DNA from 4 places in the Sinorhizobium sp. BJ1 genome. Region 4 is predicted to be linked to each of the others. Evidence: predicted binding sites of a transcription regulator. Region 4 holds the regulator's gene; each other region holds the start of a gene.
The links. Region 4 encodes LexA, which represses DNA repair genes until DNA is damaged. Its sites were predicted from a motif close to TGTTCNNNNTGTGTTCNG; they were not measured.

Region 1: ruvC (crossover junction endodeoxyribonuclease RuvC) is a predicted target of LexA. The motif match lies at 3,626-3,643, and genes of this name have one in related genera.
Region 2: CO676_RS12070 (metallopeptidase family protein) is a predicted target of LexA. The motif match lies at 3,900-3,917, and genes of this name have one in related genera.
Region 3: dnaE (DNA polymerase III subunit alpha) is a predicted target of LexA. The motif match lies at 4,063-4,080, and genes of this name have one in related genera.

What each region holds. Positions count from the first base shown of each region.
Region 1 is NZ_NWTH01000009.1:88,821-96,618, reverse strand. It holds gene CO676_RS14965 (SDR family oxidoreductase) at 1-258, shown strand, start outside; gene CO676_RS14960 (metallophosphoesterase) at 300-1,202, opposite strand; gene ruvB (Holliday junction branch migration DNA helicase RuvB) at 1,204-2,244, opposite strand; gene ruvA (Holliday junction branch migration protein RuvA) at 2,391-3,008, opposite strand; gene ruvC (crossover junction endodeoxyribonuclease RuvC) at 3,072-3,584, opposite strand; gene CO676_RS14940 (LLM class flavin-dependent oxidoreductase) at 3,756-4,757, shown strand; gene CO676_RS14935 (YebC/PmpR family DNA-binding transcriptional regulator) at 4,818-5,564, opposite strand; gene CO676_RS14930 (MBL fold metallo-hydrolase) at 5,703-6,542, opposite strand; gene CO676_RS14925 (multidrug efflux RND transporter permease subunit) at 6,736-7,798, opposite strand, start outside.
Region 2 is NZ_NWTH01000007.1:16,883-24,680, forward strand. It holds gene CO676_RS12060 (error-prone DNA polymerase) at 1-1,457, opposite strand, end outside; gene CO676_RS12065 (DNA polymerase Y family protein) at 1,454-3,013, opposite strand; gene CO676_RS36030 (hypothetical protein) at 2,925-3,878, opposite strand; gene CO676_RS12070 (metallopeptidase family protein) at 4,048-4,482, shown strand; gene CO676_RS12075 (Trm112 family protein) at 4,633-4,821, opposite strand; gene CO676_RS12080 (LON peptidase substrate-binding domain-containing protein) at 4,832-5,512, opposite strand; gene trxA (thioredoxin) at 5,656-6,636, opposite strand; gene CO676_RS12090 (prolyl-tRNA synthetase associated domain-containing protein) at 6,695-7,204, opposite strand; tRNA gene CO676_RS12095 (tRNA-Gly) at 7,455-7,529, shown strand; gene CO676_RS12100 (aldose epimerase family protein) at 7,794-7,798, opposite strand, start outside.
Region 3 is NZ_NWTH01000003.1:5,424-13,221, reverse strand. It holds gene proS (proline--tRNA ligase) at 1-715, shown strand, start outside; gene CO676_RS03355 (lipoprotein-releasing ABC transporter permease subunit) at 733-2,043, shown strand; gene CO676_RS03350 (ABC transporter ATP-binding protein) at 2,060-2,746, shown strand; gene CO676_RS03345 (DUF5680 domain-containing protein) at 2,760-3,227, opposite strand; gene CO676_RS03340 (hypothetical protein) at 3,300-3,872, opposite strand; gene dnaE (DNA polymerase III subunit alpha) at 4,319-7,798, shown strand, end outside.
Region 4 is NZ_NWTH01000005.1:451,077-458,874, reverse strand. It holds gene CO676_RS36000 (DUF6538 domain-containing protein) at 49-294, opposite strand; tRNA gene CO676_RS10650 (tRNA-Asn) at 465-539, opposite strand; gene CO676_RS10645 (hypothetical protein) at 681-971, shown strand; tRNA gene CO676_RS10640 (tRNA-Cys) at 1,144-1,217, shown strand; gene lexA (transcriptional repressor LexA) at 1,662-2,372, opposite strand; gene CO676_RS35190 (hypothetical protein) at 2,615-2,782, opposite strand; tRNA gene CO676_RS10620 (tRNA-Ala) at 3,017-3,092, opposite strand; gene CO676_RS10615 (TIM barrel protein) at 3,213-3,983, opposite strand; gene CO676_RS10610 (hydroxyacid dehydrogenase) at 3,980-4,990, opposite strand; gene CO676_RS10605 (DUF2264 domain-containing protein) at 4,987-6,840, opposite strand; gene CO676_RS10600 (LacI family DNA-binding transcriptional regulator) at 6,837-7,798, opposite strand, start outside.

The sequences.
Region 1 (7,798 bases), on a different contig from region 4:
GCCGTACGCCTGATGCTCGAAGCCGACCCGGCAAAAGTCTCCGGCCAAGTCTTCAACGTATCGGACGTGCTGACCGGCAACCGTGAGATTCTCTCGCTTCTTCAGGCGGCAACCGGCTGTCCGCATCCTCTGCCGCCGGCGGTGGAGACAAATGACTTCAAGGTGATGTCGACCGACAAGCTGCGCGCGCTCGGCTGGCTGCCTGGCGGCTCCGGTCGGCTGGAGGCGACGATCAGGGAGTTAGTGGGGAAGATCTAGTGCGGGTTGGGCAAGGTCCACATGTGCTCCGCCCCGCAAATCTATCCGAGATCGACCACGACAATCTCCGGCGGCACCCCGAAGCGGATGGGTGCAATGGAGCAGCCGAGCCCACCGGAAACGATAAGATTGCGCTCTTCCTCGACGATGTGGCCATAGGCATAGCGGTCGCCGAAGCGCGAAGGCACGACCGGCGAATGGCCGATAAAACGCACCTGCCCGCCATGCGTGTGGCCGGAGAGCGTCAGGGAAACCCGCGCCGGTACCTTCGGGAAAATATCGGGCTCGTGCGCCAGCAGGATGATGGGAGCCTCGTCCGTCACCTGCGCCAACGTGCCATCGAGATCATCGAGCCCGCCCATGGCGCTGCGCTTCCATTTCTTGCCCGGCAGCAGTGCGAGCTGGTCTTCGAGCCCGGCGATCCAGAAGCCCAAACCATCCTTCTCCAACCGGATGGCGCGGTTGCTGTAGACCGAGATGCCGACCTCCACCAATGCGCGGTGGCCGAAGGTCTCGCCGCCGCCATTCTTCTGGGCGGTCCTGTCCTCCCACCAATCGTGATTGCCCATGACCGCATGGACGCCGAGCGGAGCTTCGAGCGCCGACAGTGCCTTCGACCACTCGCTGGAATGGACGTAGCGCGTCACCAGATTCATGCCCGAGGCATAGTCGCCGAGCAGAACCGTGACGTCGCCGCCCAACTCGTTGGCGCGAGTGCAGATGGAAGCAATCCGCCGTGCCGACATCCAGGGCTCGCAGGCATGCAGGTCGGCGATCGCAACGACGCGCAGCTTAAGGCCCGGCGTCCAGCCGGGCGGCGTCAGGCTGTAGTGCGCGATCCGCAGGCGCGCGAGCGGCTCGACGGCAAAGGCATAACCGCCAAGCGCCACGGCGCTGGCAAATCCACCGCCAATGACTTGCATGAAGCCGCGGCGGGTGATCATCTCAGTCGTCCTCGAGCGTCAGGCGAAACTGTGCCGCCTCGACGTCCTTCGGCGGATTGAGTCCCAGATGTTTCCAGGCATTGGCGGTCAGGACGCGGCCGCGCGGCGTGCGCTGGATGAAGCCTTGCTGGATCAGATAGGGCTCGATGATGTCTTCGATCGCATCGCGCGGTTCCGAAAGCCCCGCCGCGATCGTCTCGATGCCGACCGGCCCGCCGCCGAAATTGTGGGCGATCATCGTCAGATAGCGGCGGTCGAGCTGGTCGAGTCCCATGCTGTCGACCAGGAGCCGGGTGAGCGCCTCGTCGGCGATCTGCCGGGTCACTGCCTCGGCACGCGCCACCTCGGCAAAGTCGCGAACCCGTCGCAACAGGCGACCGGCGATGCGCGGCGTGCCGCGGGCGCGGCGGGCGATTTCGCGCGCCCCTTCGTCGGTCATGCCGAGGCCCATCAGCCGCGCGCCGCGGCGGACGATCAGTTCCAGCTCCTCGACCGTGTAGAAATTGAGCCGCACCGGAATACCGAAGCGGTCGCGCAGCGGCGTCGTCAGCAGGCCGAGGCGCGTCGTCGCCGCCACCAGCGTGAATTTCGCAAGATCGATCTTCACCGAACGGGCCGCCGGCCCCTCGCCGATGATCAGGTCGAGCTGGAAATCCTCCATCGCCGGATAGAGGATTTCTTCGACCGCCGGGTTCAACCGGTGGATTTCATCGATGAACAGGACGTCGCGCTCTTCGAGATTGGTAAGCAGCGCCGCGAGATCGCCGGCCTTGGCGATGACCGGCCCCGACGTCGAGCGGAAATTGACGCCGAGTTCCTTCGCCATGATCTGCGCCAGCGTCGTCTTGCCGAGCCCGGGCGGGCCGACGAAGAGCACGTGATCGAGCGCCTCGCCGCGGTTGCGCGCCGCCTCGATGAAGATCTTGAGGTTGGCGCGGGCCTCCGCCTGGCCGGTAAACTCGTCGAGCGACTGCGGGCGCAGCGTCACATCGAGGTCCTCGCCCCGCTTCTCCGGCGCAATCAGGCGTGCGGCTTCAGTCATCTCAAACTTCCGTTGCGGGGTGGATCGCGCTGCCGCTCAATGCCGCTATGCGCACCCCAACCATAGTGCGAGCGCTCCCGCCAATCCAGTGCGATCGCGTCACGACCCCTCACTCCGATGCCATTGTGGCTGCAGAATGGGTTGCGTCACCGCGCCAGTTCCTTCAGCCCAAGGCGGATGAGCTTGGCACTGTCACCCCCCTCGCCGCCATTCTTCAACGCCGCAGCCACGGCGTTCGCCGCCTGGTCGCGCGAATAACCGAGATTGGTCAAGGCCGAAACCGCATCCGAGACCGGCGCGGAGGCGACCCCCTCGCCCAGTTCCTGCTTGAGCGCGATCGACGCGGACATCTCGCCGGCAAAGGCCGGAGCCTTGTTCTTCAGTTCCGTGACGATCCGAACCGCCACCTTCGGCCCGACGCCGGGAGCGCGCGCCACCGACGTCTTGTCCTGCAGCGCGATGGCATTGGCGAGTTCGCCGGGCGTCAGCGTGGAAAGCAGCGCCAGGGCCACCTTGGAGCCCACCCCCTGGACGGTCTGCAGCAGGCGGAACCATTCGCGCTCAAGCGCCGACAGGAAGCCGAAAAGCCTCAACTGGTCTTCGCGGACATAGGTCTCGATGAAGAGCACGGCGGCCTCGCCGGCCGAACCAAGCTTGGCGAGGGTGCGCGCCGAGCAATAAGCTACATATCCGACGCCATGGACGTCGAGGACGACATAGTCTTCGCCGATCTCGTCGATGGTGCCCTTGAGCTTGCCGATCATCTGGCTTCCGTCTTTCTGGCTGGTTCCAAAGCGCTAGCGTCTACAGACATTCCGTCAGCCACACTACCCGGCAAGTGCCGCGAGGCGGCTGGTCACCGCCTGCCTGTTATGCGCGTGGCAGATGGCAATCGCCAGCGCGTCGGCCGCGTCATTGCCCTTGAACTCGGCCTTGGGCATCAGCACCTTCAGCATCATGTGGATCTGCTGCTTCTCGCCATGGCCGACGCCGATCACGGCCTTCTTGACGGCGTTCGGCGCATATTCGGCGACCCTCAAGCCCGCGCGGGCCGGGACCAGCATGGCGATGCCGCGCGCCTGGCCGAGCTTCAGCGTCGCGGTCGCATCCTTGTTGACGAAGGTCTGCTCCACCGCCGCCTCGTGCGGCTGGTAGCTGTGCATGACCTCGGCAAGGCCGTCGTGCAACTGGCAAAGGCGCGAGGCGAGGTCCATCTCGCCGTCCGAGGTCACGGTGCCCGAGGCAACGAACCGCAACGAATTGCCAAGCCTCTCGATAATTCCCCAACCGGTGCGTCTCAACCCCGGATCGATGCCGATGATGCGAATCGTACTCTGCATGTCTCACCCTATGTCGGTCGACCGGACGCTGCCAGCAAAAAGTGAACAAAACAAAAACATTACACAGGATTGGCCAGCGCGGCAGTGAAAACGGCCTGGCCGCCCTTGGACTTAGGAAACTTGAACCTACATTCGCGGACGATCAATTTCTTTTAACCAAAGGCATTCGCCATGATCCCCTTCTCCATTCTCGACCTGTCGCCGATTACGGAAGGCGGCAGCGTCGCCCAGTCGCTGGAAAACTCGCGCCGGCTGGCCATCGCGGCCGAAGAGAGTGGCCTCAAGCGCTTTTGGCTGGCCGAGCATCACGGCATGAAGGGAATTGCCAGCGCCGCGACGTCGATCGTCATTTCGCATGTGGCGTCGGCGACAAAAACCATTCGGGTCGGCTCCGGCGGTATCATGCTTCCCAACCATTCGCCGCTCGTCATTGCCGAGCAATTCGGCACGCTCGCGGCGCTTTATCCGGGCCGCATCGATCTCGGCCTCGGCCGCGCTCCCGGAACCGACATGCGGACCGCGCAGGCGCTCCGGCGTAATATGGAAGCGAGCTCCAACAATTTCCCGAACGATGTCGTGGAGCTGCAGGCGCTGCTCGGCCCGGTCAGCGAAGACCAGAAGATCATCGCCGTGCCAGGGGCCGATTCGAACGTGCCCCTCTGGCTGCTCGGCTCCAGCCATTTCAGCGCCCATCTCGCCGGCATACTCGGGCTCCCCTTTGCCTTCGCCTCGCATTTCGCACCGGACATGCTGCTCTCGGCGCTGGAAATCTATCGCGAGCGCTTCACGTCGTCGCCGCAACTCGACAAGCCGCATGTCATGGTCGGCGTCATGGGCGTCGCCGCCGACACGGACGAGGAGGCGAATTTTCTCTTCACGTCGATGCAGCAGTCCTTCGTGGCGCTTCGCCGCAATGCGCGCGGCCGCTTCCCGCCACCCGTCCAATCGATGGACGAGCTGTGGAGCCGGGATGAAAAGATCTTCGTCGACCACGCCATGAGCTATGCGGTGGTCGGCGGTCCCGAAACCATCCGTCGCAAGATCACCGCTTTCGTCGATGTCACCAAGGCCGACGAACTGATCATATCCATGCCGATCTTCGACATGGATAAGCGGCTGCATTCGCTGGAATTGTTCGCCGAGGCACAACGGTCTCTTGCCGCAGCCGGCTGAAAACGAAAGACCCTCATCGCTTCACGCGATGCGGGTCTATGGCCTTGCAGAAATGTCGCGTCAGGCCGACAGCTTGGCCAGGACCTCGTCGGAAACTTCGAAGTTCGAATAGACGTTCTGGACGTCGTCGTCGTCTTCGAGATTGTCGATGAGCTTCATCAGCGACTGTGCCTTTTCCTCGTCGACCGGCACCGTGTTCTGCGGCCTCCAGATCGCCTTGACGGTCTCGGCTTCGCCGAGCACGCCCTCAAGCGCCTTCGAAACGTCGCCGATATCCTCGAAACCGCAGATGATCGTGTGGCCTTCCTCGTCCGTCGACACATCCTCGGCACCTGCCTCGATCGCGGCTTCCATCACCTTGTCGGCGTCACCCGCGGACAGCGTGTAGGTGATTTCGCCGACGCGATCGAAGGAGAAGGAGACCGACCCTGTTTCACCGAGTGCGCCGCCTGCCTTTGTGAAAGTCGAGCGGACATTGGAGGCGGTGCGGTTGCGGTTGTCGGTCAGCGCCTCGACGATGACGGCAACGCCGCCCGGGCCATAGCCCTCGTAGCGGACTTCCTCGTAGTTCTCGGCATCGCCGCCGGCGGCCTTCTTGACGGCGCGCTCGATGTTGTCCTTCGGCATCGACTGCGCCTTGGCGTTCTGGATCGCCAGGCGCAGGCGGGGGTTCATGCCCGGGTCTGGCAGGCCGGTTTTCGCCGCGACGGTGATTTCGCGCGCCAGCTTGGAAAACATTTTGGAGCGCACCGCGTCCTGACGGCCCTTGCGGTGCATGATGTTCTTGAACTGTGAATGGCCAGCCATGGCGCCCTCTGCATGCAATGTTGGGATCGGGCGCCTTATAGTTTCATTGCCGCTTCCCGTCCAGCAGGGGCACCGTCATTTCGAGAGGGCCAAAGTAAAGACCCGGTGCTAACTAGCTCCCGGTGCCGAGGTCATTCGTCAAACACCCAGCAAGACATAGATCAGCGGTTTGCTCGGAAGCGTGCGCAGGGAAACCCTGACGCTCGGTCCGGTGGCGAAGCTCTTGTCGTAGCCGTCGCCGAACATCGCCAGAAAATCGCCGATCGGCGGCCCGCGCCGGTGCATCGGCAGGATCAGCGCGGCACGCAGCCGCGACGTAACGCGGCTCATGCTTTCCGCGCCCATCGTCAGGCCTCCGTCGACCGGCACCATCAGCACGTCGAGCCGGCCGATCTGCCGGTAATGGCTGTCGTCGAGCTCGTGATGCAGGTGGCCGAGATGGCCGATGCAGAGCCCCGCGACCTCGAAGATGAAGATCGAATTGCCGTCGGGTTCCATGCCCTCGAAACCCGAACGAATGTCGGTCGTCACGTTGCGGATATAGGTGTCGCCGACGACGATGTCGTGGTCGGCCGCCTCGCCGTCATCGCCCCACCCGTGCAGCACGTAACGGATCGCCGGGTCCGGCGTCAGCGTGTAATGGGTCGAATGGGCCTTGTTCATCGTCACGACGGTCGGCGGCGCCGCCGCCCGGAACCAGCCATTGTAGTCGGTGGCGATCGAAATGCCGCCCGGCGTTTCGATCAGGAAAGTCGAGTGGCCGAGATAGGTGATGGTGACCTCGCCATCGGCGGCTGCTGCGACAGGCGCGATCTCAGGCGCGTCGAAGCTGGCGAAGGTCGCCGCCGGCGTGGCTTCGGCGATCGCCTGGCACTGGCTGATCGGGGCGGACGCGTCCTGCGCATGGGCCGGCTCCGGCCAAAGCGTATGGACGAACCAGATGGCGACGAGGGCGTAGGCAAGGTACCGCAGCAGCATCCTTCACCTCTCATACGTTCTTGGAGCGGGATGAGGAAAATACGTGCGGATTTCCGCCCGCATCCCCTGCCGACTTCCCAGGATCGGCCAGTGAGAATCCTGCAAGCCCGCGACCCCGTCCACATACAAATGGCAGCCAGCCGCTCACAATCGTGTCATTGCGGCCGGGCGCGTCCTTGCGGCCGGGCTCGCATTACTCCGCCGGCGCTCCCGCTGCCTCCGGCACTGGCGCACGCTTGCGGCGGAACGAACGCAGCGTCACGTAGAAGACCGGGGTCAGGAAGAGGCCGAGGAAAGTGACGCCCAGCATGCCGGAGAACACCGCCGTGCCTAGCGACTGACGCATTTCGGCGCCGGGACCGGTCGCGATCACCAGGGGAACGACGCCGAGGATGAATGCGAAGGCGGTCATCAGGATAGGACGCAGCCGCAGCCGGCTTGCCTCGATCGCCGCTTCGATCGGCGACTTGCCCTCGTCCTCGCCCTGGCGGGCGAATTCGACGATCAGGATCGCATTCTTCGCGGCAAGGCCGATCAGCACGATGAGGCCGATCTGCGTCAGGACATTGTTGTCCATTCCCCGCAGTGAAACGCCGAGAAGGGCGGCGAGAACGGCAAGCGGCACGATCAGAATGATCGCCAGCGGCAGCACCCAGCTCTCATATTGGGCGGCAAGCGCCAGGAACACGAAGATCACCGACAGCGCGAAGATGAACACGGCAGTATTGCCGGTCTGGCGCTCCTGCAAGGCAAGCTCGGTCCACTCGAAGGTCGTGCCCTGCGGCAGCATCTGCCCGGCAAGCGCCTCCATCTTGTCGAGCGCCGTGCCGGTCGAGACACCGGGCGCCGGATTGCCCTGAAGAGGCACGGAGACATACATATTGTAGCGCTGCACGAGCGCAGGTCCGCTCGTGTCGCGGATCTCGACGAGTGTTCCGAGCGGCACCAGCGCGCCCGATGCGGACCGCACCTTCAGCGCAAGGATGTCGTCGCGTTCCACGCGATATTGCTGGTCGGCTTGCGCACGGACCTGGTAGACGCGGCCGAACGCGTTGAAATCGTTGACGTAGGACGTCCCGAGATTGATCGACAGCGTCTCGAAGATGTTGGGGATAGGGACGTTCAATGCCCGCGCCTTGTCGCGGTCGATCGCCAGGAAGAATTGCGGGCTCGAGGCCGAGAAGGTGGTGAAGACGCCCACCAGTCCTTCGGTCTGGTTGGCCGCTCCCATCATCTGGTGGGCGAGCCCGAGCGCG
Region 2 (7,798 bases), on a different contig from region 4:
TGCTGGGAGAGATGCCGCGGGAAATTCATGAGAAGGCTGGCATAGGCAAGAACGCGTCTGGTGAGCGGATCCGCCACGTCGAGGCCCGCCCCCTTGGCCTGATCTTCGGTGAAGGGCGAAGTTCCCCAGCCCCAGATCGAACTGACGAGAGCGGATTGCACATCCTCCGACAGGCCAAAGGCCTTGGCGACCTCGCGCCCGGCCGAACGCGAGCGATAGCTGATCACCGCGGCGGTGAGCCCGGCATGCTCCTTGCCATAGGTCCGGTAGATATATTGGATGACCTCCTCGCGCCGCTCGTGCTCGAAGTCGACATCGATATCGGGCGGCTCGTCGCGGTCGCGCGACAGGAAGCGGTCGAACAGCAGCGTGAACTTCTGCGGATCGACATCGGTGATGCCGAGACAGAAACAGACCGAGGAATTGGCCGCAGACCCCCGCCCCTGACAGAGAATGTTCACGCTGCGGGCAAATTTCACCAGCTTGTGCACGGTCAGGAAATAGGGCTCGTATTTCTTGTCGTGAATGAGTTCGAGTTCGTACTCGATCTGCCGCTGGACCTTTTCCGGCACGCCCGTCGGGTAACGCTCCAGCGCGCCTTTCGCGACCAGCCTTCGCAAGCTTTCAGCCGGCGTCTCGCCCTCGGCGTTTTCGTCCGGATATTGGTGGCTGAGTTCGTCGAGGCTGAAGGAAAGCCGCTTGAAGAATTTGCCCGCATTGGCGATCGCTTCGGGATAGTCGCGGAAAAGCCGTGCCATCTCCTTCGGGCTCTTCAGGTGCCTTTCGGCGTTCTTCTGGAGGAGGAAGCCGGCGCTGGCGATCGTCACATGTTCGCGAATGGCGGTTACGACATCCGCAAGCGGCCTGTAATGCGGATCGTGATAGAGCGCGTCATTGGTGGCCAGAAGCCGGACATCCAGGCTCCTGGCGACTGCGGCGAGGACGGCGAAGTCATGCCGGTCGAAACCGTCATAACGGGGCGCCAGACCAAGATAGAGCCGGTTGCCTACATGCTCCTGCAATTTTTCGAGAAGCGTGCGCATGGCTTCCGGCTGCGGCCGACCCTCGCCCGGCATGGCGATCAGGAGAAGCTCCTCCTGCCATTCGAGGAGATCGGCGAGATAAAGCGTGCAATCGCCCTTCTTCGAGCGCAGATTGCCGGTGCTGAGCAGACGGCAAAGATGCCCCCAACCCGACCTGTTTCGGGGATAGGCGAGAATATCCGGCGTGCCGTCGGCAAAAACCAGGCGGGCCCCCGGCTGGAAAGGGTAACCCTCCACTTTCGCCTTGCCATGGGCACGGACGACACCGGCCACGCTGTTGCGATCGGCGATGCCGAGACCCGAAAGCCCGGCCTTCCTGGCAAAGACGATCATCTCCTCGGCCGGCGCCGCCCCCTCGAGGAAGGAGAAATTCGTGCGCGCCCCAAGCTCGTAGAAGATCGGCTCCTCGCTCATGCGAACACTCCGTGCATGAACCATCGGGCCGCGGCGACTTCCCTTCCGTAGAGGCCTTCGCGGAACAGCCAGAAGCGGCGGCCCTGCTGATCCTCGACCCGGAAATAGTCGCGGGTCGGATGCCCCTCGCCGTCGATCCACCATTCGGCGGCGATCCGCTCCGGCCCCTCGGCGCGGGCGACGCGATACTGGGTCTTGCGCCAGTTGAAGCCGCGCGGGGCGCCGTCCGGAACCTCGGCCGTCGCCTCCACCAGTTCGGGATAGCTGAAAATCCGAAGCGGGCGGTTTTCAGGAAAAGGCTGGCCTGCAAAAAACTTGTCGTCAGAGGCAGGGGACCCCATCACCGCCGCCACATCCCGAACGGCGGCAAACCCGCCCGCCCGTTCCGGCAGGTGGCTTTCGGCCAGGCTCGCCTGCATCAGGCAATCGGGACCGAAACGGGCGGAAACCTTGTCGATGAAGGCGGCAAGCGGCTGGCTTTCCTCGGGCACGCCGGAAAAATCCTGCTGTGCCGGATCGAGCCTTTCGCTGCGCAAAACCGCGAGCCTCAGGATTTCGAAACCATATCCGGCATCGAGATCGTCATGAAGCGCCTGCAGCCGTTCGCGAAAGAGCGCCGCAATGCGATCGGCATCATTCAACGGGATGGCCGCATGCGCCCGGACGCGGAACACCCGTCCATCGACGCGAAACAGGAGGAGCTCGAACAGCCGCCCGCCTTCGCCATGCCGCTCCAGCGAGGCGCGGACGTCCTTGGCAAGGTGCCGTGCCAGTTCGAGAATGTATTCCTCGTCCATAAGCGGCTCGGCGAGCCGGCGCTCGGCGGAAAAGCTCGGCACCGGCAGGCGGGGCGATAAAGGTTCGTCCGCCTCGCCTCTCGCCTGGTCGAGCTTGAGGAGAAGAAGGGAACCGAAGCGGCGGGCGAGCGGCGCGCGCGGCGCTTCGAGAAGATCGCCGATCTGCTTCAGCCCGACCCGTTCGAGCGCGGCGGCGGTTTCCGCCGGCAGGCGCAGCGCAGCGACCGGCAAAGGGGCAAGAACCCGGTCGGCCTCTCCCGGTTCGATGACGTCGGCACTGCCATAGCGGGCAACCGCCCAGGAAAGGCCAGCAGCGGAGGAGACGGTCGCCCGCGCTTCGACGCCGAGCGAAAAAAGCCGGGACAAGACGTCGCTGACGAGCCCCTTCTCGCCGCCATGCAGATGAGCACAGCCGGTGATATCGAGGAACAGGCCGTCCTTTCCATCGAGCGCGACGAGCGGCGTATAGCGGTCGCACCAATCGGCAAGCCCTTCCAGGAAGGCCTGGTCCGCCGCCGGATCGGCGGCGATCACGTCGAGCGCCGGGCACATGGCGCGAGCCTCCGCAGCCCCCTGGCCGCGCTTCAGGCCGATGCACTCGGCAAGCGTGTCGAGCGCGACGAGGCGCATGGCATTGTCGACCTTGGCGGCAAAAGCCACCGGCGGATGATCAGGACGCCCGCGCGAAAGCCAGGAGGCGCCCCAGCGGCTGCGTGCGATGCGATCGGCCGGCAGATGCGGAAAGTGGATCGACAGGATTCTCTGGCTGTCCGTGGGCTTGAAGAGCGGCGCTCCGGCGCTCGTCGAGGGGGTAGAAGCGGCGGTCATGGGCGTTCCATTCCAGAAAAATGCCGGCAGAGCCGTAAGCCCTGCTTTTTTCGACATGGAGGTGAAAGGCGGGATGATCGAAGCTGCCGCAAAGCACCGAACCATCGGGGAGAGGACGTTCGCCGGCCGGCGCCGGCTTGATCTGGAACCGGAAGAAGGCGCTGCTCGCCTCCTCCTCGCCCGCCTGGCGGAGGAGAAGGAGAGGCACGCCGCCGGCCCGGGCCCGGACATGCAGGCGCCGGCTCTCGCTCAAGGCGAGGCTGGCGGGATTGCCGCGGATTTCCAGAACGACCGCGGCGAAGACCGGCACCGAAAGTGCTGTTTCGGTAACCCACAGCGCATCCTTGACGGTGCGCACTGAGACGAAGAGGAAGCGCTCCGGGTCGAGCCCGTAGGACTTGAGGCCGGGCGCATAGAGCTGCCCCGCCTCGCGGGAAGCAAGCGCCTGGCTGATCCAGAGCACCGGGGCGAGATGGCCTTTCTCCTTCCTTTCCCGTTGATAAAGCACCGCAAGCGCCGCCACGAAGCCGGCGGCCGCGCCCGCATCGCGGGTTTCGGCATTGCGGATTTCCATCAGGCCTTCGAGCGGCAGCCCGCCCTTGAGGACATCGTCGAGCGGCGCAATCCCGAGCGGCAGGACCTTGCGATGCAAGGTTCCTTCCCTGCCGCGCCGAAAGCCGGCGGCATCGGCCGCCTTGGCGGTCCGCACAATTCCAGGCAAGTTGCAATTTTCAATCCGTGATATGGTGTCACGAAGGGAAAGAATGGTTTGCCGTTGCACGGCGTTCTCGGCCATGACGGTCAACCTCCCATCAAATGTTCATGTTATGTTCTTATGGATTCCAGAGCTTGGGGGAAGAGTCAACAGCAAAGGATAAGAATTTATTCCTCATCCCTGCTCGAGCAGAATTCAACACTCGAAAAACAAACGAGAAATCGCTATATGAGGGCAACAAGGAGTGCCTATGGCCCGCATTGACCAGACCGAGGATTGGCGGGAACGCCACGCACCGACGCTTACCACATTCGAACAGCTTGCGTTTGAAGCCTTTAGCCACCTGCCGCAAGAATTCCGCAAGCTGACGACGGACCTCATCATCGAAGTTGCCGATTTTCCAAGCGACGACGTCTTCGAAGACATGGCGCTCGAGACGCCTTTCGACCTTCTCGGCCTGTTCGAAGGCCGCGGCATCGGTGAACGCTTCACCATGGAGACCGGCCAGTTCCCGAACCGGATCACGCTCTACCGCCGTCCGATCCTCGACTACTGGGCGGAGAACGAGGAGACCCTGGGCGACATCATCACCCATGTGCTGATCCACGAGATCGGCCACCATTTCGGTCTTTCCGACGACGACATGGAACGGATCGAGGCCAGCGTCGAGCACGTCGGCGGGTAGCCTAGCAGCAGCTTTTCCGATCACAAATTTGCCCCTCATCCGGCCTGCCGGCCACCTTCTCCCCCGCGAGCGGAGCGAAGGAAACCCGTTGCACGCTCCGAAGTCACCTCCCTCGCCTGCGGGGAGAGGGGTTAGGGGCAGAATTCCGCGCTAATCCTCGATCTTGCGCGCCTCCGAGACCAGCATGATCGGCACGCCGTCGCGAATCGGATAGGCAAGCCGCGCCTTTTCCGAGACCAGCTCATGGGCCTCGGCATCGTAGCGCAGCCGCCCCTTCGTCAGCGGGCAGACGAGCAGTTCGAGGAGTTTCGGATCGACCCTGCTGGCATTTGCGTCCATGGCTTCGTCTTCACTGCAGAATGTTGTCGAAATCGCCGAAATTGCGGGCGAGCACGATCTCGGTGATCGCGATCAGCGTTTCGGCGCGCGTCCTGAGATCGGGCGCTTCCAGCAGCGCCTGTTTCTCCGCCGGCCCATAGGGCGACATCATCGCCATCGAATTGACGAGCGTACGGTTGCTGGCCCGTTCGACACTTTCCCAGTCCGCTTCCAGCTTGTTGGCGTCGAGATAGGCGCGGAAGGCGGCGAGCAGCGCCTCGCGATCGACGAGGGCTTCGTCGTCGGGCCCCTCGAGATCGGCCGCAAAGGGGCCGATGCGGAAACGCCGATAGCCGCGCACGCCGGAAATTTCGGAAAAGAGCCTGTAGCGGCAGACGCCGGTGAGCGACGTGATATAGCGGCCGTCGCCGGTCTCGGCGAAGGAGGTGATGCGGCCGATGCAGCCGACCTGGCATAGGGCCGGCACCGGCGAGGAATCGATGTCGCTGCGACCTTCGGCAAAGGAGGGTTGGACGATGCCGATCAGCCGGTCACCGGAGAGCGCGTCGTCGAACATTGCGAGGTAGCGCGGTTCGAAGATATTGAGTGGAAGCTGTGCACCCGGAAGCAGCAGCGCGCCCGTCAGGGGGAAGACCGGAATTATCTCCGGCAGATCCTTCGGACTGAGATAGCGCGCATTTCCGACATGCATTTCCGAATGCCCCTGAAGATCACGGCGTCCCCGTCGCAGAGCGTGGGCCGCACGCTCAAGAGATGGTGCATCCCTCGAAAATCTCAAGAAGAAAGCTGCGATCGGCGACGCAAAAAGCAGGTCCGCTTGCTGACGCCAACCGGTCAGGAGAAGAGAAGCGCGGAAAGCTTGCGGCGGGCGGCAATCGTCGCCGGATCCTTCGGCCCCCAGACTTCGAAGAAGGACAGGAGTTCGCGCCGGGCGGCGTCGTCCTCAAAGCTGCGATCGCGCTTCATGATCAGCAAGAGATGGTCGGCCGCACCGGTCCTGTCGCCTTCGACATTGCGGATCTTGGCAAGCTTCAGCCGCGCCGCGTGATCGTCGGGGTTAAGTGCCAGCTGATGCTCCAGCTGAACCGGATCGCCGAGTTTGCGGGCCTCTTCGATCTGGTCGAGCTTCTTCGAAACGGCGCTGATGGAAGCGGCCTTGCCGAGTTCCTCCGGCAATTGCGAAAGCGCCTGGCGCGCCTCGGCAAGCTGGCCGAGCGCGATCATGCATTCGACCATGCCGGCGATTGCATCGGTATTTTCCGGCTCCGCCTGCAGCACGGCACCGTAAAGGCCGGCGGCGTTCTGCGCGTCGCCCGCTTCGAGCAGCGCCTTGGCGTCGGCAAGCACCGCTTCGACCTCGGCCTTGGAATCGTCGACGGTCGGGCCGGCAATGCGGTCGATGAACTGCTTGATCTGGCTCTCGGGGATCGCGCCCATGAAGCCGTCGACCGGACGCCCGCCGACGAAGGCGATGACCGCCGGGATCGACTGGATACCGAGTTGGCCGGCGATCGAAGGATGGTCGTCGATGTTCATCTTGACGAGCTTCACACGGCCGGCTGCTTCCTTGACCACCTTCTCGATGATCGGCGTCAGCTGTTTGCAGGGTCCGCACCAGGGCGCCCAGAAATCGACCAGTACCGGCTGCTGGCGCGAGGCCTCGAGCACGTCGCGCGCGAAGCTGGCGGTCGTCGTCTCCTTGATCAGGTCGCCGGCCGCGGCGGCGGCATTCGGTGCCGGCTGCTCGCCGAACGACGCCGAGGCCGTCATCTGGTTGCCGAAGGAACCTGCATAGGGATTGTCGCTACCGCCCATTTTCTCTCCTCGCGGGCTTGTCGCCCGACTTCATGGTTTCCGCGCCAAAGATCGTATGTCAGGCCGTCACTTTCAAGACAAGCGGTTCGTGTCCGGTTGCCTCCATGAAGCGCAGCATATCCTTGGCGGCGATCGAGGTCGTCTGGTCGTTCGAGAGCGGGTGGCAGTTGATCGTGTCGAATTCCATCAGCCCCTCGTCGAGAATGAACTTCACCTTGCCCGACGTGTCGTTGATCGCCCCGAGGGCAGTCACGGCGCCGGGGATCACGCCCAGATATTCCATCAGCTTCTCCGGCTTGCCGAAGGAGACCTTGCTTGCCGCACCGATGGTCTGATGAATGGTCTTCAGATCCACCGTCGCATTCTCCTCGACGATCAGCAGGAAATAATTGTCTTTTTTGTCCTTCAGGAACAGGTTTTTTGTATGTCCGCCGGGAATTTCGTCGCGTAGCGCCACCGATTCGGCCACGGTGAAGACCGGCGCATGCCGCTTCGTCCGGTGTTCGATTCCGAGTTCGTCGAGAAAGCGGAACAGGTCTTCCGCGGTCTTCGGCTGTGCCTCGCTCATGCTCTTGATCCTTCTGCCACCCGAGATTTCCCCCTGCTTTACGAGGAAGGGACGGCTTGCGCAATCTCAAGGGCGACAGCGAATGACCGGGATCACGGCAGGAGCTTTTGGGATTAGCCCGAAAAATTTCTTGCCTTCGACGCTATTTCCCTGTTGCATTTGAAAAATGCTTAGGCCATATAGCGCCGGTCGCCGCAAGACGGGGCGGCAACCCACGGTCCACAGACTACCCCGGACCTGGGTTTGATGAGCGGGTGTAGCTCAGGGGTAGAGCACAACCTTGCCAAGGTTGGGGTCGAGCGTTCGAATCGCTTCACCCGCTCCATTCTTCCAAGACCTTCAAAGCCTCGGTTTTCCGGGGCTTTTGTGTTTTTCTGGCGCGCGCGAAGTCACGTCGGCTGGAAGCTGCGAAAGAGGACGTGGTTACCGCGCGGTTACCTATTCTCGCAAACGCATAGGGCGTTGACCCTCGTAAACATTGCCAGTGGAGCGCGCGCTAATTCCCCTACAGACGACTCAAGGGGCCTCGCTCTCCAAAGTCGCTTGCCTGCGTTCCGCCCTAACTTTCAGGCTAGGCAGAGCTACGATATTAGC
Region 3 (7,798 bases), on a different contig from region 4:
TCTCAGCCATGAATTCATCATCCTTGCCGATACCGGCGAGTCCGAAGTGTTCTGCCACAAAGATTTCCTCGGCTTCGACATCCCCGGCAGGGAAACAAATTTCGACGACGTTGCCGGACTGGAAGCGATCTTCGACAAATGGACCTCGCGCTACGCCGCCACCTCGGAAATGCACGACGAGGCCGCGTTCGACGCGATTTCCGAGGACGAGCGGCTGTCGGCGCGCGGCATCGAAGTCGGCCATATCTTTTATTTCGGCACGAAATATTCGGAGGCGATGGGCGCCAAGGTGCTTGGGCCTGACGGCACGGAGCACGTCGTTCATATGGGCTCCTACGGCATCGGCCCCACACGTCTCGTGCCGGCGATCATCGAAGCCTCGCATGACGAGAACGGCATTATCTGGCCGAAGTCGGTGGCCCCCTTCGACGCGATTGTCATCAACATGAAAACCGGTGACGCCGCTTGCGATGCGGCCTGCGGCACGCTCTACTCCGACCTCGGCAAAGCCGGATTCGACGTTCTTCTGGACGACACGGACGATCGCGCCGGTGCCAAGTTCGCAACCGCCGATCTCATCGGCGTTCCGGTGCAGATCATCGTCGGGCCGCGCTCGATCGCCAATGGCGAGGTCGAGGTGAAGGACCGCAAGACCGGCGCGCGCGAGACGATGACGGTGGAAGCGGCGATCAACAAGCTGGTTGCGACGAGATAACAGGCGAAGGAACGACGATGACCGCGGCGACGGAAGAGCAAGTGCAGGTTGCCGCCCCGGCCGGCAAATCGTCGAGTCGCCCCTTTTCCGCCTTCGAGCGCATGGTTGCCTGGCGCTACCTGCGCTCGCGTCGGAAGGAAGCCTTCATTTCCGTCATCGCCGGCTTCTCCTTCATCGGCATCATGCTCGGCGTGGCGACGCTGATCATCGTTATGGCGGTGATGAACGGTTTCCGCACCGAGCTCATATCGCGCATCCTCGGCATGAACGGCCATGTGATCGTCCAGCCGCTCGATGGACCGCTCACCAACTATGCCGAACTCGCCACCAAGTTCTCCGCCGTGCCGGGGGTTACGATGGCGATCCCGCTGGTCGAAGGGCAGGTGCTCGCCCAGGGCGTCGGCGACGCTTCGACAGGTGCTCTCGTTCGCGGCATGCGGGCGGAAGACCTCATGAAGCTCAAATCGATTTCGGAGCACATTCAATCCGGTGATCTCGTCGGCTTTGCCTCAGGTGCAGGCGTTGCCATCGGTTCGCGCATGGCCGAACAATTGGGGATTCGCGTCGGCGGCACGATCACGCTCACCTCGCCGAACGGCGACGTTACGCCGCTCGGCATGAATCCCCGCGTCAAGGCCTATACGGTTTCGGCGATCTTCGAGATGGGCATGTCGGAATATGACGCGACGATCGTCTTCATGCCGCTCGAGGAGGCGCAGCTCTATTTCAATGCCGAGGGCCTCGTCCAGTCGATCGAGCTCTTCGTCGAGCAGCCCGACGCCGTCGACGCCTTGCGCAAACCGATCGAGGACGCCGCCGGCCGGCAGGTCTACCTTACGGATTGGCGCGACCGCAACAGAACCTTCTTCTCGGCGCTCGAGGTGGAGCGCAACGTGATGTTCATGATCCTGACGCTGATCGTGCTGGTCGCGGCGCTCAATATCGTCTCCGGCCTGATCATGCTGGTGAAGGACAAGGGCAGCGATATCGCCATCCTGCGCACGATGGGCGCGACCTCCGGGTCGGTGATGCGTATCTTCTTCATGACGGGAGCGGCGATCGGCGTCGCCGGCACGATCGCCGGCGTCATCCTCGGCGTCGTCGTCTGCCTCAACATCGAGTCGATCCGGCAGTTCTTCTCCTGGGTATCCGGGACGACGCTCTTCGATCCCGAGCTTTACTTCCTGAGTCAGCTTCCAGCCGACATGAATGCCGACGAGACCGTCTCCGTGGTCATCATGGCGTTGGCGCTTTCCTTCCTGGCGACGATCTTTCCGGCCTGGCGTGCCTCACGTCTCGATCCGGTGCAGGCCCTGCGGTACGAATAATAGGACAAGAACGTAGATGAATGCGCGCGTGGCACTGCAGCTCTCCGGCGTCGAACGACACTATGGCGAGGGGGACACCTTCCTGCCGATCCTCAAGGGCGCGGATCTGACCCTGCGGAGCGGAGAGACCATCGCGCTTGTTGCGCCCTCGGGTACCGGGAAGTCGACCCTGCTTCACATTGCCGGGCTGCTCGAGCATCCGGACGCGGGCGACGTCGTCGTCAACGGCATTCCATGCAACGGCCTCAGCGACGACCGGCGCACGGCGATCCGCCGCAACGAGATCGGCTTCGTCTATCAGTTTCATCATTTGCTGCCGGAATTCTCCGCGCTCGAGAACATCATGATGCCGCAATTGATCGCCGGCTTGTCCAAGGGGGAAGCGGCCGAGAGGGCAGGGGCTCTGCTGGATTATATGCGCATCGGGCACCGCGCCGCGCACCGCCCGACCGAGCTTTCCGGCGGCGAGCAGCAGCGGGTGGCGATCGCCCGGGCGGTGGCCAACGCGCCGCTCATTCTGCTGGCCGACGAGCCGACCGGCAACCTTGATCCGGAGACGGCCGGCTATGTCTTCGAGGCGATGGAGGCCCTTGCGCGTCAGTCCGGGTTGGCGGCGCTGATTGCCACCCACAACCACGAGCTTGCGGCTCTTATGGATCGCTGCGTGACGATCGAGGACGGCAAGGTCGTCGAGCTGAGATAAGCCGGAACGAGCCTCACGGCACGATCAGCCCGCCGCGATAATCGAGCTCATAGGCCTCTTCGCCATCGACGAAAATGGTCTCGCGTCCGGAAAAGTGGTCGGTCGCGCCGCGGCTGCTGTCGATATAACAGCCATAGGCATGTTGATATTCCATGCCGCCGAGGAAGTGGCGCTTTTCGCGATACATTGTCTGCAGTGCCGCCTTGATGACGGCGCCTGCCCGCCGCGCATCGATAAGTTCCGGGCGAATGATGCGGCCGAAGTAATTCATGGCCCAGCACGGCTTGTCGTCATGCCAGACCGCTTCCTGGCCGGCAAAGTCGGTTCCGCCGAAATAGCTGTCGAGATAGCGCCACGTGCCGCGCTGATGGCCGATATCATGGGAGCCTGTCCGGCTGGACGCCAGTCTTGCGCCGTCGCCGACATAAGTCTTTGCCTTCGCTTCGACGATGAAGCCTGTGAGTTCCTCGATGTTGATCATGGGCGGTCCCCTCGGTCTCCCGCGGAGGATGCCTCAAGAGACTAAGCGTGTAAAGAACAAATAGGGAACGAACTACTTCGCGTCACAGGCCCTTTGGCCGATCTCATCGCTCCAGTCCTTGAGCAGAATGGTGGCGCCCTTGGCCCTGATCGGCTTCCCATTGGCCGTTCCCTTGCCGCTGAGGACGTTGAAGTCGCATCGCATCGTGTTGTCCAGGTCGAGCGTGTCGTAGGACGAATAGGTATAGCCGGCGACGACGAAATCGGAGCTGCGATAGGCGATCGTCAGCGTCTGCTCCCAGCGGTTGCGGCCGATCGCATCGTTGTGCGAGGTGACCTGTATCGAGCCGTTCGGCAGGGCGTTGACCGATGGTGCCTGGCCGTAGACATCGAACTGTCCCCAGACCTTGTCGGGGATCAGCGACCTCAGCACCAGCCTGCCGACGTCATTGGTGAGATAAAGATAGACGGCGTTGCTCTCGCCGCCGGCTTCTACAGGGGCGACAAGCAGCACCAGATCGCTTGCATCATCCTTGTCCCAGTCCCCCGTCGCGGCTGAAACGATTCGGGCGGGATCGATGGCATCTGCCGCGACGGTGAGAGACGACGGTAACAACAGACACGTTGCAAGCAGAACCGTTCGCATGGAAATTCCTTGAAAAGGAGAGGCGGGCGCACCGCACAGATGGTGCGATGCCACAACCTTACGTGATTCGCTCGTTTCCTGTGGTGCCGGGGCTGACGGGTGTCGGCAAAACTGAACGCGCCGGTTGTATTAACCATAGCCGGTGAATAACGGGCGTTTCATGCGCGCTTGCTTGACTATCGAACAAAAATAGAACAAAAAAAGAACAATAGCCGAAAGGAGCCGTGTTATGACTGATTTCGTCCGTGATCTCGCTGCCTTCGCCTCTATGACCCTTTTCATCGCGAGCATTTCGGTGATCGCACTCGGCATGTAGCCGGTGGCGGCCGGGCGGACCGGCGCGAAAGGCGCAATCCGCACAAAAATGCGCGGTCTGGTTCGTAAGGCTGGACAGTCAGTGCGGGAAACGGGATATCCTCGCTCCGGACAGGAATCGGAGTGCGGCGATGGCAGGTGATGGAAGCATAGGACAGACCACGGTGGGTCCGGCAGACCCGCAGTTCGTGCACCTGCGCGTGCATTCGGCCTATTCGCTGCTGGAAGGGGCGCTGCCGCTCAAGAAGATCATCGGCAAGGCAGTGGCCGACGATCAACCGGCCATCGGCATTGCCGATACCAACAATCTGTTCGCGGCACTCGAGTTTTCCCAGAAGGCCGCGGACGACGGATTGCAGCCGATCATCGGCTGCCAACTGTCCATCGATATGGAGGACGAGGCGGAGGGGGAACGGCGCAGCCATGCGCAGCAACTCGCCAAGCTGCCTTCGATCGTCCTGATTGCCGCGTCCGACGAAGGCTACAAGCGGCTCGTCGACCTCGTCAGCCGTGCCTATCTCGAAGGGGAGGGACATCAGGCGGTGCGCATAGCGCGGTCCTGGCTTGCGGCGGGCGGCACCGATGGTCTGATCGCCTTGACCGGCGCCGGCGGCGGCCCCGTCGACCTGGCGCTGAAGGCCGGCTCGCCGGCCCTTGCCGAGGCGCGCCTCAAAACGCTGATCGAGCTGTTCGGCAATCGTCTCTATGTCGAATTGCAGCGCCACGGCAGTTACGACCGCCGCCAAGAGAGCCGCCTGGTCGAACTTGCCTATCGCTACGACATTCCGCTCGTTGCGACGAACGAGGCCTTCTTCCCTTCGCCGGCCGATTATGATGCGCACGACGCGCTGATGGCCGTCGCCCACAACGCCGTGGTATCCGACGATCGCCGCTTCCGGCTCACGTCCGATCATTATCTCAAGAGCCGCAAGGAAATGGCGGCGCTTTTCGCCGATCTGCCGGAGGCGCTGGAAAACACCGTCGAGATCGCCCGCCGCTGCTCCTTCATGCTGAAGACCCGCGGGCCGATCCTGCCGCGCTTCACAGGTGCCTCGGATGATCCCGAGGAGGCCGAGCGCGCCGAGTCGGCGGAGCTTCGCCGCCAGGCGGAGGAGGGGCTGGAGCTGCGCCTGGCCAAGCTCGGCATGGCGCCGGGCTACAAGGAAGAAGACTATCGCGAGCGCCTGGCCTTCGAACTCGGCGTCATCGAGCGGATGAAGTTCCCGGGCTACTTCCTGATCGTTGCGGACTTCATCAAATGGGCGAAGCAGCATGACATCCCCGTCGGCCCGGGCCGCGGCTCTGGCGCCGGCTCGCTGGTCGCCTATGCGCTGACGATCACCGATGTCGATCCAATGCGTTTCTCGCTGCTGTTCGAACGCTTCCTCAATCCGGAGCGCGTCTCGATGCCGGACTTCGACATCGACTTCTGCCAGGACCGCCGCGAAGAGGTGATCCGCTACGTGCAGCAGAAGTACGGGCGCGAGCAGGTGGCACAGATCATCACCTTCGGATCGCTGCAGGCGCGCGCGGCGCTGCGCGACGTCGGACGCGTGCTGGAAATGCCCTATGGTCAGGTCGACAAGATCTGCAAGCTGGTGCCGAATAATCCGGCAAATCCGACACCGCTTTCAAAGGCGATCGAGGAGGAGCCGCGCTTGCAGGAGGAGGCGGAAAAGGAGCCCGTCGTCGGCCGGCTTCTCGACATCGCTCAGAAGATCGAGGGTCTCTATCGCCACGCGTCGACGCATGCCGCGGGCATCGTCATCGGCGACCGGCCGCTGTCGCAGCTGGTGCCGATGTACCGCGATCCGCGCTCCGACATGCCGGTCACGCAGTTCAATATGAAGTGGGTGGAGCAGGCCGGCCTCGTCAAGTTCGACTTCCTCGGCCTGAAGACGCTGACGGTGCTGAAGACCGCGGTCGACTTCGTCGCCAAACGCGGCATCGCGGTCGATCTTGCGAGCATTCCGCTCGATGATCCCAAGACGTACGAGATGCTCTCCCGCGGTGAGACGGTCGGGGTGTTCCAGGTGGAAAGTGCCGGCATGCGCAAGGCGCTGATCGGCATGCGGCCCGACTGCATCGAGGACATCATCGCCCTGGTCGCCCTCTACCGGCCGGGTCCGATGGAGAACATTCCGGTCTACAACGCCCGCAAACACGGCGAGGAAGAGATCGAATCGATCCATCCGAAGATCGACTATCTGCTCAAGGAAACGCAAGGGGTTATCGTCTATCAGGAGCAGGTGATGCAGATCGCCCAGGTGCTTTCGGGCTATTCGCTCGGCGAGGCCGATCTCTTGCGCCGCGCCATGGGCAAGAAGATCAAGGAGGAAATGGACAAGCAGCGGGCCCGCTTCGTAGAAGGCGCGATCGGCAATGGCGTGTCAAAGCCGCAGGCAGACCTGATCTTCGATCTGCTCGCCAAGTTCGCCAATTACGGCTTCAACAAGTCGCACGCGGCCGCCTACGCCATCGTCTCCTACCAGACGGCCTATATGAAGGCGCACTATCCGGTCGAGTTCCTGGCGGCGTCGATGACCCTCGACATGTCGAACACCGACAAGATCAACGACTTCCGCCAGGACGCGATGCGTCTCGGCATTCAGGTGTTCGCTCCCTCGGTGCAGACCTCGTTCCGTAACTTCGAGACCGGCGAGAACCGCATCTACTACTCGCTTGCCGCCATCAAGGGCGTGGGCGAATCCGCCGTCGACCACATCGTCGCTACTCGCGGCGATCGTCCCTTTGCAAGCCTCGAGGATTTCTGCCTGCGCATTGATCCGAAGCTCTTGAACAGGCGCGTCTTCGAAAGCCTCATCGCCGCAGGCGCCTTCGATTGCTTCGGCTACGACCGGGCCGAACTGATCGGCGGACTCGACCGGATCCTCGGATTTGCGCAGCGCGCCCAGGAAAACAAGCTGAGCGGCCAGAGCGACATGTTCGGCGCCGGAGCGGCGACGGGGCCGGAGAAGGTTGCGCTGCCGGTCTTTACGCCCTGGCTTGCCTCGGAGAAGCTGCACCGGGAGTTCCAGGTGCTCGGCTTCTACCTGTCCGCCCATCCGCTCGACACCTACAACAAGCTCTTGGCGAAGATGCGCGTGCAGACATTCGCGGATTTTTCCGCGGCTGTGAAGCAAGGTGCGACCGCAGGCCGGCTCGCCGGCACCGTGACCTCGAAGCAGGAGCGCAAGACGCGCACCGGCAACAAGATGGGCATTGTCGCCTTTTCGGATGCGTCGGGCCAGTTCGAAGCGGTGCTCTTCTCGGAGATGCTGAACCAGTACCGCGACCTCCTGGAGCCCGGCAAATCGCTGGTGATGACCGTGGATGCGGAGGAGCGGCCGGAAGGCATCGGACTTCGCATCCGGACCCTGCGCTCGCTCGAAGAGGAATCGCTGCAGATGCAGAAGGCGCTGCGCGTCTATGTGCGCGATTCCGGCCCCTTGCGCTCCATCACCTCGCACCTCAATGCCAAGGGGGATGGCCTCGTCTCGTTCATCGTCATCAAGGACAATGGTCAGCGGGAGATCGAGGTGGAGCTCAGCGAAAAATATCGGATCTCGCCGGAGATTGCCGCAGCTCTTCGCTCGGCGCCCGGTGTAGTG
Region 4 (7,798 bases):
GGCGGGCATGTAGGTATAGCCGAGGGAGTGAACGATTTTAACCGCCGCCTAGTAGCGCGCGAAAGCATGCTCGTTATTATTTCCGGCGAGAAGCGCGCGCCAGAAGTTCTCAGCCGCCTCGTGCACTTGCTCTGCCCGCTCCAAGGCCGCCTTCAGGTTGTTCGTCTTCAGCGACTTCTTAACGTGAGCCCGCTTATCGAGATGGGCGACAACGGTCGGAACACGGCGATAGTAGCGGTAGATGCCGCTCGCTGGATGTTTCACAACGTAACGTGAAAAATCATCCGACCTCATCGGATGCCGGTTCTCCACTGCCTTTGTAGGCCTAAAAGTACCCAAAAAGTACCCAGAATGGAAAAATCTAATCGTACTCCACGGGGCTTCACGCGTACGCATGTCACGGTAAGTCTTTGAAGATGCAATTAAAAAGGCCTGCACTATGAGGTGCAGGCCTTTTCTGAAACTGGCTCCCCGGGCCGGATTCGAACCGGCGACCTATCGATTAACAGTCGAGTGCTCTACCGCTGAGCTACCAGGGATCATCTGCGCCGCAGAAGTGAGGCTGCTAATACAAATGCTTTGTCGATTTGCCAAGCGGTTTTTCAAAAAAAATCTACGGTGCCGGTTGCGGGCCTGTGGAGAAAGCACCAACTGTTGGGAAGTTGGATGAAAGAGGCGTGATGACGAACGGCGGCAAGAAGAGGTACTTCGGCATCGATCCGCAAACGCGTCAAATCGTGCTCGGCAAGTGGCGGATCCCGTTGCCCGACTCGCCTGTATTGCGGATTTTGATCGGCTCGCTACTTGTTGTTTGCGGTCTGCTCGGCTTTCTGCCGGTCCTCGGCTTCTGGATGGTTCCGCTCGGCTTGCTCGTCCTGTCCCACGACATTCCTGCAGTGCGCCGTGCCCGCCGCAAGCTCGCCGTCTGGTGGGCCCGTCGACGGGGAACGCAGAATTCATCGGGGAAGTAGGCCACGCTCCGCAGCGACGCCGATTGAAACGCCATAAATCGCAGGCACCAACGGTGCCGCCTTGCAGGCTGTTCAAAGCTATTTGCGAATGTCCTTTTTAGACCTCTCCCTCTTGCGCTCCACATGGATTCGTTTTAAACGCCCGCCATCGCTCGATTTTCCGAGCACGAGAGGCCTCGTGGCGGAGTGGTGACGCAGAGGACTGCAAATCCTTGTACCCCGGTTCAATTCCGGGCGAGGCCTCCAAACAATTCCTTAAATATCACCGCTCAGCGCGATCGGTTTGAATCGCGCCGAAGGCCGGACATTCGAAAACGCCGGGTCGGCCTATCGCCCGCACCGGTCTCTACGCCTTCTCGACGTTCTCCGCCATGGCGTTCGCGTTCGCGCGCGAATTGCCGGCTTCCTTGATGATCTTTCGAGCCTGTTCTTCGGTGAGCTAGGGCTGTTCCGCAGCAACGCGGCGACGATCGCGCCCCGGGGATTTCCTGACCTCTGCCATGTGCTTCCTCCGACTTTCGCCGAATGACGGCGCCGAAGGAGGTAAGTCCCGTCTGTTGTGGCAGTGGGAACGACCGGGGGCTTGCCGGACGTGAGCGGTTCCAGGCAAAAGATAGTTCGGTGGTGGCCCTAATATTTGCGCCCGAGGCAGACGAACACTTAACAAGTCGCCAAGACTGCCCAAGCCGCTCAGTGATAGCGCCGCATCAGGCCGACGAGTTTGCCCTGAATCTTTACCCGGTCGGGACCGAATATCCGGGTTTCGTAAGCCGGATTCGCGGCCTCGAGTGCGATCGATGCGCCCTTGCGGCGGAATCGCTTCAAGGTTGCTTCCTCGTCGTCGATCAGCGCCACGACAATGTCTCCCGGGCTGGCGGTGCTCGTGTTTCGGATAATCACCGTATCCCCATCGAGGATGCCCGCCTCGATCATCGAATCGCCCTTGATTTCGAGCGCGTAGTGCTCGCCATTGCCGATCATCTCGACCGGTACGGAAATTTCGTGGGTGTTGTTCTGAATGGCCGAAATCGGCACGCCCGCGGCGATCCGCCCCATGACGGGCACCGTCATGGACGCGCTGTCGACCGGCGTCGGCGCAGGCTTCGGCGCGAGCGGGGGCTTGCCCAGGCTGCCCTCGATGACGCTCGGCGAGAAGCCGCGTCGCGGCTGAGAGGGAGCCGAATAGGCCTCGGGCAGTTTGATGACCTCGAGCGCACGGGCCCGATTGGGAAGCCGACGAATGAAACCGCGCTCCTCGAGCGCCGTGATCAACCGGTGGATGCCCGACTTCGACGCGAGATCGAGCGCATCTTTCATCTCGTCGAAGGACGGCGGGACCCCGGATTCCTTCATCCGTTCGTGAATGAACAGAAGCAATTCCTGTTGCTTGCGGGTCAGCATGCGCGTCACTCCAGATTCGCGAAACAAATCAAGAACAGAAACTATCCGTTCCATATGTGTTCCGCAAGCACTTAATATTCCGTGAACTTTAGCCGGGCGTCGAGGCGCGTCGCGGCAACCGGGAGCATTGCCGGACCGGAGTGACAAAGTGTTGGCGAGAGGCGCTTTCGGCGCAGCGTCGCACCTCGGGCGAACGTCCTCTTCGTCCGGGGGGACCTGCGCGTCGGCCTGACGAGCACTTCCTAGTAGGCGAGACGCAACCCGCCGGGGCTAAGAACGTCGAAATCAGGTTCAGGATAGGGGCCGTACCATTGGGTGTAGGTTGTGTTGCCCGTTGCACCCGTCGAAGCGCATCCTGAAAGTGTGAGAAGCGTGATTGCAGTGACGGCGATCAGAGATTTGAGGGGCATGATGTTCTCCACTTCCGGGAGTTGCCGATATGCAATGATGCCAGTAGCTAAGTCTCTCTCAAATCACGCTCTTTGGCAAGCGAGGGCCGATGCCAGAAGTCCGTTTCGGTCCGTGTAAACGCCGTGCCACCAACCTCCAGGGGTCCGGCCGGCGTTCCTTTACTTTCGGGACAGGCGATCGCGGCAGGTGAGGCGCGAATGCAGTTTCTGGTGGTGTTCCGGCGAGGGAAATCCTGGTGGAGTCGAAGGGAGTCGAACCCTCGACCTCCGCAGTGCGATTGCGGCGCTCTCCCAACTGAGCTACGACCCCAGCAAACCAAAGTATATAGGCGGATTTCACCGCCTTCGCCAGTCCATCCTTGTGCCGGGACGACCGCATGTTTTCCTAAAGTTGGGGTCGAGAAGGGTACGCGCCGCGGCGCCCGCTTCTTCACGGGGTGAGGATTTGCTCGAGTGTCGCGGCATCCTCGAGAAAGGCGGCCGGGTCGTCATTGGCGACGAATTCCAGCATCGCAAATCGCCGCCCGATCCAGCGAGACCGCGGAAGGGCGGAGAGGATCGTGCGCCAGTAGTCGGCCGCCGACGCCAAGGGAAAGCGGTTACGCTCCCGGTCCCAGGCGAAGACGTGGACATGGGACACATGCTGACCGACCCGCGCGACCTCGGCGAGCGCCTCCTCGACCGCGAGCCCGGGCCGCGGCTGCCAATAGAGATAGACATTGTCGTGGGCGATCGCCTCGATCAGGCGGCATGCCGAATCGGTCGTGTCCGTCAGGGATTGCGGATGATATTCCAACGACACGGTCACCTCGTGCCGCGCGGCCTCGGCGCCCATGTCGCGGATCGCATCTGCCGCAGCGCGTCTCTCAGCGGCGTTGTAGTCCTTGGAATCGCGCCGGCGCGTGCCGGGCCAAATGCGGATATTCGAGGCTCCGAGCGCGGTCGCACTTTCAACTGCGCGCACGAATTCGGAAAGGTCGTCGGTCGGTGGCGCGACGTAGGAGCCGTAGGATGTCGTCAGTCCAGCCCTTTTGCTGAGGCGCCCGACAATCCGGGCTATGGATGTCTTCCCGGGAGGAACATGAGCATCCCCCGCCCATTCGGCTGCGGCAATCCGGGCTTCTCTGGCCAGCTCGACAATTCTGTCCGGGGGCAAGCTACGGAAGGTGACGGTGCAGAGGCCGGCTTCGAAATTGCTCATGCCATGCGCTCCAAGTCGCTCTTGTGGATCTCGAATAGCAGCGGCCGATCCTCAAGAAAACGCTCGATTTCATCGACAGCCATTTCGCCGAGACGTGTCCTTTCGAGGCCGACGGCGCCGGCGATGTGCGGGGTCAGGAAAACGTTCGGCAGATCATAAAGAGGCGACGCATCTTCCGGCACCTCGGGATCTGTGACGTCGATGACGGCGTTGATCGCGCCCGTCTTCAACCTGTCGATGAGCGCGGTTTGATCGACGAGCGCCCCCCGCGCCGTGTTGATCAGGGTTGCCCCGTCCATCATCAAGGACAGCCGCCGTGCGTCGATCATGTGCCTCGTCTCGGGCAGCGCCGGCGCATGCAGCGAGACGATGTCCGAGTTCGCCATCAACGTATCGAGTTCAACTTTTTCCCCACCGAGGCCGGAAGCGCATTCCTGCCCGACCAGCGGATCGTAGAGCAGCACCCGATAATCGAAGGGGCGAAGGAGGTCGATCACCCGTCTTCCGATCCGCGAGGCGCCCACTATGCCGATCGTGCGGCGATAGTTTCCAATCGCCTGTCCCTGCAGGATCAGGGTCCGCTGGCGTCCTCTGTCGGCGGCATAGAGATCGCGGAAGCGAAAGACCTGCTTGCCCGCAAAAATGATTGCCGCGAGCGTGAACTCTGCGACAGGCACGGCATTGGCCACGGCCGCATGGCTCACGGTTATTCCCGCATCAAACACAGTCGTGTCGATCAGGCCCTTGACCGTTCCTGCCGCATGGACAACGAGGCGAAGGCGGGGCGCCGACCGAAGAACGGCCGCATCGAAGCGTGGAGCGCCCCAGCCGGTTACCAGGATTTCCGCTTCGGCGAGCAACCGCTTCGACCGGCTGTCGCCGAACACAGTCATCGGTTGCGGATCGAGTATGCGCGCAAGACCGTCGACCCGCGCGAGAAGTTCCGGCGTCAGGACGTGTTCCGTCCTTTCGGGCTGCATCGCAAAAGCCAGCGCCGGGCGGGTCATGGCTTGCGCCCCGGCGCCTGCATGGCACTGACGGTCACGCCTTGCTCCGCGATGGCGCGCAACGCGGCGATGTCCGGGGCGGCGGGCGGAACGTCCCAGTCGCTCGTTACGGCCGAGATGTCGCGAACCGCCAGGACGGCACAGCGAAGAATCGTTTTGCCAGCGGGAATCGTAGCCCGCAGTTGCGGTATCAACGTCTTTGCGGCGATGAGGTTGGTATTTGGTGGCGCCTTCTGCGCCAGACCTTGGCGCGCGACCATCGAGCCGAGGTCGCGAATTCCGCTGAAATCCTCTTCCCCGATGGCATAGGCCTCGCCTGTCGACGCGGAAAGCGTGTCGGCCTCGAAGTCTCGTCTGGCGATGGCAAAGCCGCCTTCGGCTGTTTCAAGCGGCCTCGGAGTCGTGATCCGGTGCACTCGCACATGCCAGGGTGAGGCCGGCAGCAGCCATGTCTCAACGACAACATCCGGCCAGGGCAACCACCTGGAAAAGAGCACATTGCCATCAAGCCGCGCCTCTTCGTTGGTCTCGCGCACGCGGTAATGAATGCCGTCGTCACTGAAAGCCAGCATGGAATCGAAGGCCCCGCCGGCAAAGGCCCGTTCGTCGCTCTCGACGCTGAAGCCGTAGCGCGTCGAATAAGCGAATTTCGCATATTTTTCCGAGCCGAAGCGCATCTGCCGGTTCTCCTGGCCGGAGGAAAGCGCCACGACGTCACCCTTGCAAGGCATCATCACCATGCCCGGATGACGGAGCGCAACCGTTTCGGAGGGCGGTGAAGGAGGCGTTTCCGTGAAAGTCCAGAACGGATGGTCATTGTCCACTGCGAGCGGCAGGAAGGCCTTGAACGCCCAATAGGGCGAGCCCGCCGAATTGTAGTTTTCCGACATCAAGAGGTTCGGATAGCTGTAACCGATCGACAGCACGCCGTCCCTGTGCGTCATCGGCTTGTCGGCCCACCATCTGAGGTGGCGAACACAAAGCCCCTTGATCTCGCCCCAAGGCAGCGCCTCGAGATCGGCGAAGGCCAGCGCCGACCAGAAACCGGCGCAGGCGAAGCGATAGGTGAGGCTGCGGCCAAAGGGGACGGTTGCTCCATCCTCGGCGAACCAGTGACGAAAATCCTGAGCAAAGGCGAGGGCGCGCTCGCGATAGCGCTTGGCGTGGTCATCCTCGACGAGGCGCGAGTAGATGAGGCTATAGAAATGCATCGCGAAGGGGATGTAGTGATCGACGCGCGGCACATTGCCGTCCCGATACCACCCGTCCGCAATGTAGAAGCCATCGAGCTCGGAGAGATAGGCATTCGTCAGGCTGCGGTCGTATTCTACGCCCAGGCGATCGAGGGCGATGTCGACCAGGATGCGGAAGAACTTCCAATTGTTGTCGGCGTAGTCGAATTTCCGCGCATGCAGCAGATAGGCGACAAGATTGTCCCGCGCCCGGCCGTTCAGCGGGTCCCATAGTTTCTCCGGCACCAGGGCAAGCGCGAAGCCGAGGGCGGCGAGTTCGACCATGCGCTGGTCGCGGTTGTTCACCTTGCCCCAGAATTCCGGATGGTTCGGATCGGTGCCGTTGGCGATGCCTTCGGCATAACGGTGCCAATGGGGGAAATCGCCGCCACCGGCGGCAAACGGCGCAAGGCCCCACAGAGGCCTCGCGAACCCCTCGAGATCGGCAGCGGCCCGATCGAAGTGGGCGGCCGCAGCGTCAAGGCGCACGCGCGCATTTCCCTCGGAAAAATAAGGCAACAGCGGATCGAAGAGGCCCAGCAGGGCGCGCTGCATGTCGCTGCGCGTTTCGAGTGGATTGGTGGCGAGCGGATTGGCACTGGCGGGATCATAGGTCATGGGCGCTGTCTCTGGTCCAAGCTTCCGCCGGGCACAGGGATCACCGCGTGAGACACATGCCGGGCGGGCGCCTCCCGATGATGGAGACGGAAATGCATCATGCCGATCGCCTCGCGACCAAGGGCGACGCGGTCGACACGCATCGTCGCAAGCCGGGGATTGGCCATCTCGGCGCAAGGCAGGTCGTCGAAACCGATGACGGCGAAATCCTCGGGCACGCGCCGGCCGATCTCCGTGACCGCCTCGAGAACGCCAACGGCGATAAAGTCGTTCATGCAGAACGCGGCGGAAAATCCGCCGTCCTCCGCGAGCGCGGCGAGCGTTGCCGCATGCGCCTCGACGCTGGAATTGCTCTCGAACGGCAGGCGGATGACGCGCGCTTCGCCCCCATCAACCGCGGCGACTGCCGCCTCGAAGCCGCGAACGCGCTCGCGGATCGTGTGCCGATGCGATCCGGTCAGGTGCAGTATGCGGCGATGGCCTGCATCGATTAACCGCTGCGTCGCCGCGTAGGCGCCGAAGAAGTTCGCGGGCGAGACACCGTCGAAACGCATCTGCACATCGGTGCCATTGACCAGAATGACAGGGGTGCCACTGTCCTCGAGCCATTTGCAAAGGACATCGGCCGGATCGATCCCCACCAGGAAGAGCCCTTCTGCGCCGACGGCCTGGAGGTGCTCGCGCACAATTTCCGGCGTCGCTTTCGCCTCCCGGACAAGGCGAATATCGAACGGCATGCCCAATTTGGCCGCCTCGGAACGTAGGCCCTCGACGATGCCCTCATAGAAGACGCTGAGCCCTCCGGTCACGCCATTGCTCGCAATCAGAGCCAGTGCTCCCGGAACCGAAGGCGCCTTTATCGGATAGCCGAGGTCGCTCGCAACCTGGAGGATCTGCCGGCGAACGTCCTCGCTGATGCCCGGTTCGTTCGCAAGGACGCGCGAGACGGTAGAAATGG